DNA from 3 places in the Acidovorax temperans genome. Region 1 is predicted to be linked to each of the others. Evidence: predicted binding sites of a transcription regulator. Region 1 holds the regulator's gene; each other region holds the start of a gene.
What was found. Region 1 encodes sigma-54, which starts transcription at its own class of promoters, with help from an activator protein. Its sites were predicted from a motif close to TGGCANGNAANCTGCTTT; they were not measured.

Region 1 (5,119 bases):
TCGAAGCGGAACATGCGGCATTCGATGGGGCCGTTCCACATCGGCACGCGGCGCGATTCTTTCAGGCGCATCTTGCTGGGCAGCTTGAGGTCGGGCGTGAGCATCCAGGCCGTCCAACCGCTGTAGTTCTTTTTCCAGTGCGTGGCCAGTTGGGCGAAGAATTCGCCACCATCGTCGGTGTGCGCAGCCTCGCGGCCCACGCTGGCGCCCAGGGCGCGCTCGGCGGCGCGTTCGTTGGCGTTGCGCCCGGCGGTACCGGCTGCGGCAATGCGCTCGCCGTAGGGCGGGTTCAGCAGCATCACACCGGGCTGCTCGCACGGCGGCATGCGCTGCAGGGCATCGCCACCGCGCAACTGCACGGCACCGGCCACGCCCGCGCGCTCGGCGTTGCGCTGGGCAAAGTCCACCATGCGGTGGGCCACATCACTGCCAAAAATGGGCACAGGGCTTTCACAGATTGCGCCATCAGCTTCGTTTTTGATAGCAGTCCAGACGTGTGCCTGGAACGGCAACAGCTTTTCAAACGCAAAGCGGCGCAACATGCCAGCGGGAATGCGGCAGGCGATCTGCGCGGCCTCGACCACGATGGTGCCGCTACCGCAGCAGGGGTCGTACAGGGGCTGGGGGTGCTCGCCGTGCGGGTCCCAGCCGCTGGCAGCGATCATCGCAGCGGCCAGGGTTTCTTTCAGGGGGGCGTCGCCCTTGTCCTCGCGCCAGCCGCGCTTGAACAGCGGCTCGCCCGAGGTGTCGATGTAGATCGTGGCTTCGTCGGTGGTCAGGTGCATGTGAATGCGCACGTCGGGCCACTGCGTGTTCACATCCGGGCGCACGCCGGTCTTGGCACGGAAGCGGTCGGCCACTGCGTCTTTGACCTTGAGGGCAGCGAAATTCAGGCTCTGCAGCGGGCTGTGCTGGGCTGTGACCTCGATCTTGAAGCTCTGGCGCGTGGTGAACCAGATCTCCCAGGCCACGTCGCTGGCCAGGGCGTACAGGTCGTTTTCAGAGCGGTACATGCGGTGCGCCAGTTGCACCAGCACGCGCTGGGCCAGGCGGCTGTGCAGGTTCAGCTGCAGCGCCTGGCGCCAGGAGCTGCGCAGCAGCACGCCACCGCGCCCCACCAGCAGGTCGTTGCCCGTGAGGCCGGTGATGCCGTGCACCTCGTCGGCCAGAAAGCCCTCGACACCAGCGGCGCAGGGGAGAAAAAGTTGGAGTTGGTTCATAGGGGGTACCTCTGGTGGTGCCGGTGCATGGTACGCAAGGCAGGCGCGCTGCCAAGGCCCACAGGCCCTGGCACGGACGCTGCAGCGGCGGTGGCCAGCTACAACGCCTTGCGCAAATTGGCCGGCGCAATCTTGAGCGCTTCGCGGTATTTGGCCACGGTGCGGCGGGCGCATTCAATGCCTTGCTCCTTGAGCATCTCAGCCAACTGGCTGTCGGACAAGGGCTTGGTGGGGCTTTCAGCGGCCACGAACTGTTTGATGAGCGCGCGCACGGCCGTGCTGGAGGCGTTGCCCCCGGTTTCGGTGCCCAGGCCCGAGCCGAAGAAATACTTGAGCTCGTACGTGCCAATCGGCGTGGCCATGTACTTGGCCGTGGTCACGCGGCTGATGGTGGATTCGTGCAGGCCCAGCTCGTCGGCAATGTCGCGCAGCACCAGCGGGCGCATGGCCAGCTCGCCATGGGTGAAGAAGCTCTTTTGCCGCTCGACGATGGCGCGCGAGACGCGCAGGATGGTGTCAAACCGCTGCTGGATGTTCTTGATGAACCAGCGCGCCTCTTGCAGGCGCTGCTGCAGGCCCGCGTGGCCCTCGCCGCCCTTGCTCCCTTTGCCGCCGCGCAGGGCGCCAGCGTAGATGTCATGCACGCGCAGGCGCGGCATCACATCAGGGTTGAGCGAGACGATGAAATTCTGCTGCCCGCTGGTGCCGTTGCTGCGCCCGGCTTTGCGCACGATCACATCAGGCACGATGATGTTGCGCTCCACGTCCACAAAGCGCCGCCCTGGGCGGGGTTCCAGCCGGGCAATCAGGGCCATGGCGGCGCGGGTACGCTCTTCGCCCGCAGCACCGCCTTCGGTGCAGGCCTGGGTGAGGCGGCGCACATCGCGGCGGGCCAGCATTTCCAGCGGTTGCTGGCAGATTTGCAGCGCAGTCTGCACCACGTCGGGCGGCACGCCGCTGTGCGCATCGGCCGCCAGAGCGCTGAGCTGCAGCGTGAGGCACTCGGCCAGGTTGCGGGCACCCACGCCCACGGGTTCCAGGGTTTGCAGCAGGCGCTGGGCTACGGTGAAGCGGTGCACCAGCTCGTCGATCTGCTCCAGGTCGTCAGGGCCCGCCAACGCAATGGCCAGCTCCTGCAGCGACTCTTCCAGGTAGCCGTCGTCGTTGAGCGATTCGATCAGGAAGCGCAGAGCAGCGCTGTCCACTTCGGACAGGCGCAGCGCCAAGGCCTGGCGGTGCAGGAAGGCGGTGAGGGACTCTTGCGAACGCGCCAGTTCGGTCGCGTCGGCCTCCTCGCCTTCGGAGTCATTGCGGTTGCGAGGCGGGGCGTCGCCACCCCACTCACTGTCGTTGGGCGCCATCTCCACCGTGCCGTCGCCGCTCCAGTCGGGCTCGTCAGCGACGCTGCTGCTGTGGTCGGCATCTGATGAAGCATCAAAATCGCCTTCAGCGCCCGTAGATGAAGCGCTGCTAGCTCCTGAATAGATAGCATCATCGACACCGTGGTCGTCGGCCTGGGCGGGGGCGTTGGCATGCTCCAGGCCAAACTCTTCGCGCGGTGCTTCGTCGGTGGCGCGTTCGAGAAAAGGGTTTTCGTCGAGCATCTGCTCGACTTCCTGGCCCAGCTCCAGCGTGGACAACTGCAGCAACCGAATGGATTGCTGCAGCTGCGGGGTCAGGGCCAAGTGCTGCGAAACGCGCAGGGACAGGCCGGGCTTCATGCCAGAGCCCCCAGCCCACGCACCAGCGCGGACACACCATTCACAAAAGCCACACTCACACTGGCCATCACATGCGGAAGTGTTCGCCCAGGTACACGCGGCGTACCTCGGCGTTGTCCACGATCTCCGATGGCGTGCCCTGCGCCAGCACCCGCCCATCGCTGATGATGAAGGCGTGGTCGCAAATGCCCAGGGTTTCGCGCACGTTGTGGTCGGTGATCAGCACGCCAATGCCGCGCGCCTTGAGGAAGCCGATGATGCGCTGGATCTCGATCACGGCAATGGGGTCGATGCCCGCAAAGGGCTCGTCCAGCAGGATGAAGCGCGGCTGCGTGGCCAGAGCGCGGGCGATCTCGACGCGGCGGCGCTCGCCACCCGACAGGGCCAGTGCGGGCGATGCGCGCAGGTGTTCCACGCGCAGCTCCTGCAGTAGCGAGGTGAGCTGCTCTTCGATGGCCGCACGCGACAGCGGGGCGTTGTTCTCGTCGCGCTGCAGCTCCAGCACAGCGCGCACGTTCTCCTCGACGGAGAGCTTGCGGAAGATCGACGCTTCTTGCGGCAGATAAGACAGCCCCAGCCGCGAGCGGCGATGGATGGGCATGTGCGCCACCGACTGGCCATCGATACGGATGTCCCCGCCATCGCTGCGCACCAGGCCCACGATCATGTAGAACGACGTGGTCTTGCCCGCGCCATTGGGGCCCAGCAAGCCCACCACTTCGCCTTTTTGCACGACCAGCGAAACGTCCTTAACCACCTTGCGGCTGCCGTAGGACTTGGCCAGGTGCGAGACTTCCAGGCGGCTGGAGGATACGCCAGGGGCTGCGGCTTGCACGGAACGATCACTCACTGGCTGCCACCGCCCAAAGAATTGCTGGGGCGCAGCGCCGGGCCAGAGGCCGGGGCTGCAGGCGCCGCCGCACCGGCGGCGGGCTCCTTGGGCGCCAGCACCGCGCGCACGCGGCCGCTACCGGTTTGGCCGTCGGCCGAAGGCGTGGCCTTCTTTTGCCCGTCCACCGTGAACACATCGGTCAGGTTGTTGTAGACGATGACGGCGCCCGTGATTTCGTCGCTCAAGGCACCGCCCCGGTAGCGGCGCAGCTCGGCGCGGGTGATAAAGCGCACGTTGTCGGTGCGGCCGTCGTATTCGATGACCTCGCCCTCGCCTTCAATGAATTCCTCGGGTGCGCCTGGCAACGTGTCGCGCTTTTGGCGGAAGAACGCGCGCTTGCCGGCTTCAGCGGTGACGATGCCCGACTGGTAGCCATCGGCATCCTGGCGCACATCCAGCCGCGCACCGCGCAGCACGATGGAGCCCTTGGTCATCACCACCCGGCCCGAAAAGACGCTGGTCTGTTTGACTTCATCGTGCCGCAGCGCATCGGCCTCGATGTTCATGGGCTTGCTGCGGTCGGCCTTTTCAGCCTGCGCCGCGCCAAAGGCGCAGGTCAAGGCTGCAAGCACAAGGAGGGAGGTAATGCGATGTTTCATGGAGGGCACGAATCTTGCAATCATTGTAGCCATGCATTGCCGCCCAGCATGAAAAAAGCCCGCTGGCGCGCAATGCCAGTCAGTTAAGAGCTGACTGGCATTTTTTCGTTGGGAATTTGGAAGCGCGTTTTTTGACGACCCTTGGGAAGCTGCGCCCAGTGCGGCGTGGCGGCAGCACGAAGTGTCGCGATTGCGCCAACAGGGCTGCCAACTGCTTGGGCAAGGTGCCGGCAGAGTCCAGGCTGGGGACCGCCAGCAAGTTCACGATGGCGTAGCTGGCTGTGTGGAAGCTGATGCGCTGGGGCTCGACCTGGACGTGCGCTGCCATCTCGCGCATCCAGCGGCGCAGCAGCGTGTAGGCGATCAGCACACCCCACAGCTCCTGGCGCACCAGCGCGGGCTGCTTGCTGCGCAGCACCGGCTCACCCTCCTGCAGGGTCTGCTTGATCTCCCGGAACCCCAACTCGATCTCCCAACGCTGGCGGTAGAGCTCGGCCAGCTCCTGCGCCGGATGCGTGCGGGGACACAGCAAGGATGTGATGAAGCGGCGCAGCCGTCCACCCACGCTCACCTCGATCAGGCGTGCCTGCCAGTGGCTGGGCAGATGCGGGTGTGCCTTGCGCGCTTGTGGGGACACCGGCATGCGGATCAGCGCATCGCCGCGCGCCAGTTGCTGGACGATCTCAT
Region 2 (5,119 bases), 430 kb from region 1:
CACACGCAAGCAGGTCGAGTCGTTCACGCGCTCCACCGTCGGCACGGCCGAATGCCCGATCGACGGCATCCCGAACGAGGCCCCCAGCCACCGTTGAGTCGCTACCGCCGGCCCGGCACCCGAGCCGGCATGTCCCCAGTTGTCCCGAGGCTGCACCGTGTCTGCTCCTGCCCCTGTCTCCGATCCGCTCGCGGCCTACCGCATCACCGAAGCGCCCTACTACCGCCCGTGCAGTGGCGAGGTGGCGCTGTACCAGCACGCCTACGCGCACCGCCTGCCGCTCATCCTCAAGGGGCCGACCGGCTGCGGCAAGACACGCTTCGTGGAGTACATGGCCTGGAAGCTCGGCCGCCCGCTGGTGACACTGGCCTGCAACGAGGACATGACGGCGGCCGACCTGGTGGGCCGCTGGCTGCTCGACGCCGACGGCACGCGCTGGCACGACGGGCCGCTCACGCTGGCGGCGCGCCATGGCGCGATCTGCTACCTCGACGAGGTGGTGGAGGCGCGCCAGGACACCACGGTGGTCATCCACCCGCTGACCGACGCGCGCCGCATGCTGCCGCTGGACCGCAAGGGCGAGCTGGTGCACGCCCACCCGGACTTCCAGCTGGTGGTCTCCTACAACCCGGGCTACCAGAGCCGCAGCAAGGACATGAAACACTCCACGCGCCAACGCTTCGCCGCGCTGGAGTTCGACTACCCCGACGCCGCGGTGGAAACCGAGATCGTGGCGCACGAGGCCGGCATCGATGCCGCGCTGGCCGCGCAGCTGGTCGGCGTGGCGCAGGGCTCGCGCGCGCTGCGCCAGCAGGGCCTGGACGAAGGTATCTCCACCCGCATGCTCATCTACGCCGGCATCCTGATCCGCGACGGCGTGGCCCCGCGCGACAGCTGCGAGATGACGCTGACGCGCGCGCTGACCGACGACCCGGACCTGCTGGCCGCGTTGCGCCAGCTCGTGGATGCCCACTTCCCCTGAGCCGCGATGTGCCGCGCCGACGCTGACACGCCCACCCTCGCCGCGCTGGGCCTGCTGCTCGGCGCCCTGAGCCGGCGCACGCTCACGCTGCAAACACTGGCCGGCGCCTCCCCGTCGCCGTCCACGGCCCCGCGTGCCGTGCTCAGTGTCACGCACCTGCTGCTGCCGGCGGCGGTCATGCAGGATGCCACGCTGGCACGCGCGGCCATTGCCCACGCAGCGGCGCACCTGCTGTATTCGTCACAGGCCCAGTCTGCGGGCACGCTCAAGCCACTGGGCCTGGCCGTGGCGTCAATGGTCGAGGATGCGCGCGTTGAAGCGCTGTTGATGCAGCGCCTGCCCGGCGTGCGCCGCTGGTTCCTGCAGGCCCAGCCGGCGCACGACCCGCACGGGCTGGACGTGCCCAGCCTGCTGGCCCGCCTGGGCCGCGCGCTGCTCGACGGCCACTACGCCGACGGCAACCACTGGGTGCACAAGGGCCGCACGCTGTTTGCCGCCACCCGCCATGACCACGGTCTGGCGGACCACACCGCCTTCCGGCGCCTGGCCTCCATCCTCGCCAACGACCTGGGCCAGATGCGCGTGCGGCTAGACCCGCAGCAGTGCGTGGTGCCGGCCGCCTACCGCGACGACCATAGCTACCTCTGGCAACACGGCGCCACGGCCGACGACACCACCGAAGCGCTGCAGGTACCCGCCGCGCCACCCCGGCCCGCCGACGCGTCAGCAGCCGACACTCCGCCGACCGATGCCGAAGAACAACCCATCGACGAGGGCATCTGCCACCTCTACCCGGAATGGGACTACCGCCTGCAGCGCGAACGCACCGACTGGTGCACCGTGCGCGAGGTCGTGCCCCCGGCCGCAACACTTCACGGCTTGCCGCCCGCAGCCGAGCCCGCCACGCCCTGGCGCAGCCGGCGCCGTCTGAGCCGCAACCAGCGCCTGCGCCGGCAGTGGGAAGGTGAGGACCTCGATCTCGACGCCGCCATCGATGTGCAGGTGCAGCGGCGCCTGGCGCTGGCTCCCGATGGGCGGCTGTTCGTGCGCCCCGGCATCGAGGCGCCGCGCTGCAGCGTGCTGGTGTTGCTCGACCTGTCGGCCTCCACCGGCGACGTTGCCGCCGGCAGCACGCAGCCCTTGCTGGCCGTCGAGCAGCAGGCAGCGCTGCTGCTGGCGCGTGCCGCCCAGGCCGGGCACGACCGCATCGCCATCCACGGCTTTGCCTCCAACACCCGCGCTGCGGTGCAATACCTGCGGCTGCTGGACTTCGGCACGCCGCTGGATGCGGCGCACACCCAGCGCATCCTGGGCACCCGCGCTGCCGGGTCCACCCGCATCGGCGCTGCGCTGCGCCATGCCACGCGCTGCCTGCTGGCCGAGCCCGCCGGCCCGCGCGCCATCGTGCTCATCACCGACGGCGCACCGTCGGACATCGACGTGTTCGATGCCCGCTACCTGACCGAAGATGCCCGCGCCGCCGTGCTGGCCGCGCGGCGCCTGGGCGTGCAGTGCCATGGCCTGGTGGTCGACCCCGGGGCTGACGCCTACGTACGCCGCATCTTCGGCTGGCGTAACTACCGCGTGGCCGAGACCACCGCCCAGTTGCCGCGCCAGTTGGGCGAACTCTACGACCGACTGGCAGCACGCTGAGCCCCGGCCATTAACCCACCTCGTCTTGCACTCCAACATGGTGCACAGCACCACTGTGGTGCACGCTGGCGTGCGCACCAAGCACGGGCGTGGCCGCGGCCTCGCCATCCCGTGGGCGCCCTGGCGGCCACAAGAAGGCGGCACGGCAATTGCATGAACGAGCGCCATGGAACCGCCCCCGCGTTCGGCCTGCCTTGACAGCCGCGCGGTCTGATGTGGAAGCGAAGCAATATGGAACTGACTCCCCGCGAAAAAGACAAGCTGCTGATCTTCACCGCCGCCCTGCTGGCAGAGCGCCGCAAGGCCCGGGGGCTGAAGCTCAACTACCCCGAGGCCGTGGCTCTGATCAGCGCCGCCGTGATGGAAGGCGCACGCGACGGCAAGACCGTGGCGCAGCTCATGAGCGAAGGCCGCACCGTGCTGACCCGCGCGGACGTGATGGAGGGCATCGCCGAGATGATTCCGGACATCCAGGTCGAGGCGACGTTTCCCGATGGCACCAAGCTGGTCACCGTACACCAGCCGATCGTCTGACGCACTCTGCTGTCGCCGTCTGCCCCCTTTTTTGGAGATTCACCCATGCTTTCCCCCCGCACCAAATCCGCTCTTATTCTGATAGCTGCCAGCGCTTTATCCATGAGCGCTAGCGCCCATACAGGCGTAGAAGCGCACAGCCACAGCGGTTTCATCAGCGGCTTTGTGCACCCCCTGTTCGGGCTGGACCACCTGGCTGCCATGGTGGCCGTGGGCCTGTGGAGCGCCCTGGCCGCCCGCAGCGCCGGGCGCGACCTGCTATGGGGCCCCGCGGGCTTTGCGGCCATGCTGCTGGTGGGCGCCGTGCTGGGGCTGCAGGGCGTGGCGCTGCCTGCGGTGGAGCCGATGATTGCCGCGTCGCTGCTGGTCACCGGTCTGCTCGTCGTGTCGCGCCTGCGCGTGCCCGGGCTGGTGGCGGCACTGGGTGTGGGCGTGTTTGCCGTCTTCCACGGCGTGGCCCATGGCTATGAGCTGGCAGGCAGCGACAGCGCCTGGTGGACCCTGGCAGGCATGCTCACGGCTACCGTGCTGCTGCACAGCGCAGGCCTGGCGGCGGGCTGGGCGCTGCGCCACCGCCATGTGTGGCTGGCCCGCGCTGCAGGTGCTGGCGTGGCTGCGTTCGGTGGCGCGCTGCTGGCGCAGATGGCCTGAGCCTTCCCTTCCAAGGAGCCTTCATGATCCCCGGCGAACTCATCACCGAACCCGGCGAGCACGTGCTCAACGCGGGCCGCCGCACCCTCACGCTGGTGGTGCGCAACACGGGCGACCGGCCCATCCAGGTCGGCTCGCACTACCACTTTGCCGAAACGAACAACGCCCTGGGCTTTGACCGCGCCGCTGCACGCGGCATGCGGCTGAACATTGCATCCGGCACCGCCGTGCGCTTTGAGCCCGGCCAGGAGCGCACCGTAGACCTGGTGGACTACGCAGGCGAGCGCAAGGTGTATGGCTTTCAGGGCCTGACGCAGGGCGCGCTCTGAAACATTGAAACAAATCAGCCTCTAGCGCTTATTGGATAAGCGTAGGCAGCTATCAAAACCATAGTAGACCGTTCTAGCGGAGCACCCCCATGGCAACCATTGGACGACGCGCCTATGCCGAAATGTTCGGCCCCACCGTGGGCGACCGGCTGCGCCTGGCCGACACCGAACTGATCCTCGAAGTCGAGGCCGACTACACCCTGCGTGCAGGCAGCTACGGCGAAGAGGTGAAGTTTGGCGGCGGCAAGACCATCCGCGACGGCATGGCCCAAAGCCAGCGCACCAATGCCGGTGGCGCGGTCGATACGGTGCTGACCAACGCCCTGGTGGTGGACCACACCGGCATCTTCAAGGCCGACGTTGGTCTCAAAGCGGGCCGCATCGCGGCCATTGGCAAGGCGGGCAACCCCGACACGCAGCCCGGCGTGGACATCATCATCGGCCCCGGCACCGAGGTCATCAGCTGCGAGGGCAACATCGTCACCGCAGGCGGCATCGACAGCCACATCCACTACATCTGCCCGCAGCAGATCGAGGAAGCCCTGGCCAGCGGCGTGACCACCATGCTGGGCGGCGGCACCGGCCCCGCCACGGGCACGCTGGCCACCACCTGCACGTCCGGCCCCTTCAACATGGAGCGCATGCTGCAATCAGCCGACGCCTTCCCCATGAACCTGGGCTTCCTCGGCAAGGGCAACGCCAGCCTGCCCGATGCGCTGCACGAGCAGATCAACGCCGGGGCCATTGGCCTCAAGCTGCACGAAGACTGGGGCACCACGCCCTCGGCCATCAGCAACTGCCTGGACGTGGCGGACGAGACCGACACGCAAGTCGCCATCCACTCTGACACGCTCAACGAATCCGGCTTTGTGGAGAACACCATCGCCGCCGTGGCCGGTCGTGGCATTTGCGCCTTCCACACCGAAGGCGCGGGCGGCGGGCACGCACCCGACATCCTGCGCGTGGTGGG
Region 3 (5,119 bases), 2.2 Mb from region 1:
GCCGCCATAGGCCTGGTGCATTTCAATTTGGCTGTGCAATGCGTGCGACAACAGCACGGGCACGCCGGTGTCGGCAGAACGCACCAGCGCCACGCCCGTTTCATCGCAAGAAGATTCAATACCCAGGATCAGCAGACTCATGCCCTGAGTGTAAAACCCCTGCCCTGGCGCAGCGCGGTGCTGCGCCCAAGCCCTCTCGCATGCACAGCTATGCGCCTACACGACCGCAGGCTTACCAGCGGTCTGAACGCATGCGCAGTTCCCAGACCCCGCCGCGCAGTTCATACACGCCGACGGCGCCGTAGCGCTGCTCGCCCTTGTCGTCCCAGCTCATGGTGCCAATCACCGGGGCATAGCCGTTGATGGTGCGCATGGCCTTGATGATGTCTTTGGGATCGGCCGACTTGGCCTTTTGCATGGCGGCCGTCAACACATAGGTGCTGTCGTAGCTGTAGTGGCCGCCATAGGCCGGGGGCTTTTGGTAGGCGTCGATGTACTTCTCCAGGAAGGGCTTGCCGGTGGTGAACTCCTTGGCCTCCAGCACGGGGGATGTGGCGTACAACCCCTCAATCAAGCCCGCGCCCTTGGCCATGTCGGTGGTCTTCACCGTGTCTCCACCCAGCAGCTTGACTTGCGTGTGGCCCACCTTCTGCAGGGCCTTGAGCAAAGCGAGCGCCTGGAAGTCGTTGAGCGTGGAGACGATGACCTCGACCCGCGCGGCCTTGAGCTCACCGGCCAGGGCGTCAAACTCCACTGTCTTGTCGTCAAACGACTTGCGCACCACCACCTCCTTGTTTTCGGCCTTGAGCTGGGCGGCCGCGCCATCGGTCAGGCCCTTGCCGTAGGGCGTGCCATCGTCCAGCGCGGCATAGCGGGATGCGCTGAGCTGCGTGGCGGCAAACGAGCCAATGGCACGGGCCTGCAGCGTGTCGTTGGCCACCATGCGGAAGGTGGAGTTCAAGCCCAGCTGGGTGAACTTGGGGTTGGTCGAAATCGCAATCTGGGCGATGTCCTTGGCCGCATAGATGGGCGCGGCTTCAATGCTCACGCCCGAATTGAGGTGGCCAATGACCGCCACCACCCCGGCATCCACCAGTTGCTGGGCCACTTGCTTGCCCGTGGCCGCATCGGCCTTGTCGTCCACCGACACCACTTCCAGCTTGACGCGCTTGCCGTCCACCATGAAGCCGTCCTTGTTCAGCTCTTGCACGGCCAGGTTCACGCCGTTGAGCAGGTCTTGCCCCAGCGCCCCCAGGGGGCCAGTCAGGGGCTGGGCTACGCCGATCTTGAGGGTGTCTGGCACCTTGCTGCAACCGGCCAGCACAGCGGCTGCCACCAAGGTGGGCAGCAGGGCCAAGGCCACCGGGAAACGGCGACGCGCGATGTGATTCTTCATGCAGTGGACTCCTGAATATGAGATGAATGATCAAGTGACCGGAGGTATAGAAGAGCAGCCGGGCCCCGCACCAGCGGGTATGCCCCGCCAGGGTTACATTTATTAGCAAGTTTCAGGCCCCGTAAGCCACGGCAGCGTGAGCCACACCTTGTGCACGACCCTGCGCACCGCAGCAGCGCACCAAAAAGTGGCGTAAATCTTGCTTAAAGTAGCGGTATGAATGAGGCATTACGTATCGTGGTGGTCGCCTCCGACCTGGCCGTCACCGACCCGGATGACGAACACGCGCTGCTGCAAGCGCAGCGCTCCAAGGCGTTGCGCATTGGTTTGCTGGAAAACAACTTCAACCTCATTGCCACACTGCCCGCCGACGTTTTCCTGAGCGACCGTCTGGCGCAGCTGCAACCCGACCTGATCATCGTGGACGCCGAGAGCGAAGCCCGCGATGCGCTGGAGCATGTGGTGATGGCCACGCGCGATGCCCGCCGGCCCATCGTCATGTTCACCAACGACGAGGACACCTCGCACGTCAAGGACGCGGTGGCCGCAGGCGTGTCGGCCTACATCGTGGCGGGGCTGGCGCCGCAGCGCATACGCCCCATCCTTCATGTCGCCATGGCGCGCTTTCAGCACGAGCAGGCCTTGCGGGCGGAGCTGGCCGATGCCAAGACCGAGCTCAAGGACCGCAAGACCATCGACCGCGCCAAGGGCCTGCTCATGCAGCGCCAGGGCCTGAGCGAACAGGCCGCCTACGACAAGCTGCGCAAGACGGCCATGGACAAGGGTCTCAAGCTCGTGGATGTAGCCCAGCGCATGTTGGATGTGATGGACCTGCTCGGCTGACGGCGAGCACCGCCCCGCCCTTCGCACCGCACCACGTCACACCACCCCGCAATGGGGCAGCACCACACCGCAGCAGCACGCCCATGGAGCAGCCACGGCTCTGCGAAGGAACAGCGATGGTGCAACGCACAAATCGCGTGCAGGCCTGCGCCACGCCACAGGTGCACAGCAGGCATACCCCTTCAAGCCAAAACATGCTGTAGCGCTTTATCTGCAATCGCTACTAGCTATCAAATAAATAGCAAACGCATTCTTTTCAAAGCTGGCACACCGCTTGCATCAGCTCCTGCATAGACCAATGAAGGTCTTGTACTGGCAGCAAACACCCAACGGCGGGTGAATGCAGCCAAGGAGCCCCAGGCTCCACCCAGGACAAAGGCGTCCCCACCCTTGCAACGTGCTGCTACGGCAGCCGTGCGAGGCGTGAGGACGCCTTTTTTGTTTTCTTCACCGACTTGCCCTTGAGGGATGTGCCATGACCGATTTGTTGAAAACCAGCCTCCACCGCCGCACCGTGCTGCAAGCGGCCACCGTGGGCGCCGTGGGTGTCAGCCCCGCACTGCGTGCGCTTGTCCACGCCCAGGGGTCGGATGCGCCGGAGAAGAAAGAGGTCAAGATCGGCTTCATCCCGCTGACCGACTGCGCCAGCGTGGTGATGGCCTCGGTGCTGGGCATCGACAAAAAATACGGCGTCACCATCATCCCCACCAAGGAAGCCAGCTGGGCCGGTGTGCGCGACAAGCTGGTCAACGGTGAGCTGGACTTTGCCCACGTGCTGTATGGCCTGGTGTATGGCGTGCACCTGGGTGTGAGCGGCCCCAAGAAAGACATGGCCGTGCTGATGAACCTGAACCACAACGGCCAGGCCATCACGCTGTCTAAAAAGCTGGCGGACAAGGGCGCCGTGAACGGCGCCGGGCTGGCCAAGCTAATGGCCAGCGAAAAGCGCGAGTACACCTTTGCCCAGACCTTCCCCACCGGCACGCACGCCATGTGGCTGTATTACTGGCTGGCCGCGCATGGCATTGACCCGATGAAGGACGCCAAGGTCATCACCGTGCCCCCACCGCAAATGGTGGCCAACATGCGCGTGGGCAACATGGACGGCTTCTGCGTAGGCGAGCCCTGGAACCAGCGCGCCATCATGGACGGCATCGGGGTCACGGCCAGCACCACACAAGCCATCTGGCAAGACCACCCCGAGAAGGTGCTGGGCACCACGGCCGAGTTTGCGCAAAAGTACCCCAACACCGCACGCGCCGTGACGGCCGCCATCCTGGAAGCCAGCCGCTGGATCGACGAAGGCCTGGCCAACAAGAACAAGATGGCCGAAACCATTGCGGGCAAGGCCTATGTGAACACCAGTGTGGATGCGATCAACCAGCGCATCCTGGGCCGCTACCAGGACGGCATGGGCAAGAGCTGGGACGACCCGAACCACATGAAGTTCTATAACGACGGCGCAGTGAACTTCCCCTACCTGTCTGACGGCATGTGGTTCCTCACCCAGCACAAGCGCTGGGGCCTGCTCAAGGACCACCCCGACTACGCGGGCGTGGCCAAGGCCATCAACCGGATCGATCTCTACAAGCAGGCCGCCACTGCGTCCAAGACCCCCCTGCCCAAGAGCGACACGCGCAGCCACAAGCTGATCGACGGCGTGGTGTGGGACGGCAAGGACCCCAAGAAGTACGCCGACGGCTTCAAGATCAAGGCCTGAAGCCCACCCCCTTCATCGCAACACCCACGCCCCGCCCTCCCCCACGTTGAAACCAGGAGATCGCCATGGTCAGTGCTGTTTTTCACACCCCGCTGGACGCCGCGCCCCACGCGGACAAGCCCGCTACAAACTCCATAGCGCCTAGCGCTTTATCCATGAGCGCTACAGCCCAAAACGCCTCTAAAACCGCAGCCACCACCTCTACCAAAGCCTCCGGGCGTGACCTGGCCACCTGGTCACGCAACTTCTGGATGGCAGTACTGCCACCGGCCTGCGGTGTGGCTTTGCTGCTGGTGGCCTGGGCCATGGTGTCTGCAGCCACAGGCAAGAGTATCCCGTCTCCGCTGGAGACCTGGGGCCAGGCGGTGGAGGTGTTCAGCAACCCCTTCTACCGCAATGGCCCCAACGACCAGGGCGTGGGCTGGAACGTGCTGATGAGCCTGCAGCGCGTGGCCGTGGGCTTTGGGCTGGCGGCGCTGGTGGGCATTCCGGCCGGGTTTGTCATCGGGCGCTTCAACATCCTGTCGCGCATGTTCAACCCGCTCATCAGCCTGCTGCGCCCCGTGTCGCCCCTGGCTTGGCTGCCCATCGGCCTGCTGGTGTTCAAGGGCGCCAACCCGGCTGCCATCTGGACCATCTTCATCTGCTCCATCTGGCCCATGGTCATCAACACTGCGGTGGGCGTGCAGCGCGTGCCGCAGGACTACATGAACGTGGCCCGTGTGCTGCAACTGTCGGAGTGGAAGATCGCCACCAAGATCCTGTTCCCCGCCGTGCTGCCCTACATGCTCACCGGCATCCGTCTGGCCGTTGGCACCGCGTGGCTGGTGATCGTGGCGGCCGAGATGCTCACGGGCGGCGTAGGCATCGGCTTTTGGGTGTGGGACGAGTGGAACAACCTGAACGTCAAGAACATCATCATCGCCATCTTCGTGATCGGCATCGTCGGGCTGGTGCTGGAGTACGCACTCATCAAGCTGGCCACCGCCTTCACGTTTGAAGAGGTCAAAACTTGACCCACCCCTGAGAGCCGCGCCATCGGCGCATCACTCCCCGTGGCCCGGCAAAGCCGGCTCCACGGCGGTCCTCGGAAATACCAGGAGCTCCTCATGCATACCTCTCTCACCACCAAGTTCATCGAAATCCAAGGCGTGGAGCAA

Region 2: the regulator sigma-54 is predicted to act here: its motif matches at 2,774-2,791, upstream of PQV96_RS03680 (urease subunit gamma).
Region 3: the regulator sigma-54 is predicted to act here: its motif matches at 1,585-1,602, upstream of PQV96_RS12660 (ANTAR domain-containing response regulator).

What each region holds. Positions count from the first base shown of each region.
Region 1 covers NZ_CP117193.1:346,900-352,018, reverse strand. Annotated here, with positions in the region: gene PQV96_RS01560 (THUMP domain-containing class I SAM-dependent RNA methyltransferase) at 1-1,220, opposite strand, end outside; gene rpoN (RNA polymerase factor sigma-54) at 1,319-2,941, opposite strand; gene lptB (LPS export ABC transporter ATP-binding protein) at 3,009-3,791, opposite strand; gene lptA (lipopolysaccharide transport periplasmic protein LptA) at 3,788-4,432, opposite strand; gene PQV96_RS01540 (IS4 family transposase) at 4,512-5,119, opposite strand, start outside.
Region 2 covers NZ_CP117193.1:780,708-785,826, reverse strand. Annotated here, with positions in the region: gene PQV96_RS03695 (aliphatic amidase) at 1-97, shown strand, start outside; gene PQV96_RS03690 (CbbQ/NirQ/NorQ/GpvN family protein) at 158-982, shown strand; gene PQV96_RS03685 (nitric oxide reductase activation protein NorD) at 989-2,635, shown strand; gene PQV96_RS03680 (urease subunit gamma) at 2,867-3,169, shown strand; gene PQV96_RS03675 (HupE/UreJ family protein) at 3,215-3,820, shown strand; gene PQV96_RS03670 (urease subunit beta) at 3,844-4,149, shown strand; gene ureC (urease subunit alpha) at 4,239-5,119, shown strand, end outside.
Region 3 covers NZ_CP117193.1:2,672,566-2,677,684, forward strand. Annotated here, with positions in the region: gene tsaD (tRNA (adenosine(37)-N6)-threonylcarbamoyltransferase complex transferase subunit TsaD) at 1-141, opposite strand, end outside; gene PQV96_RS12655 (branched-chain amino acid ABC transporter substrate-binding protein) at 233-1,396, opposite strand; gene PQV96_RS12660 (ANTAR domain-containing response regulator) at 1,613-2,239, shown strand; gene PQV96_RS12665 (CmpA/NrtA family ABC transporter substrate-binding protein) at 2,715-3,959, shown strand; gene ntrB (nitrate ABC transporter permease) at 4,025-4,975, shown strand; gene PQV96_RS12675 (ABC transporter ATP-binding protein) at 5,069-5,119, shown strand, end outside.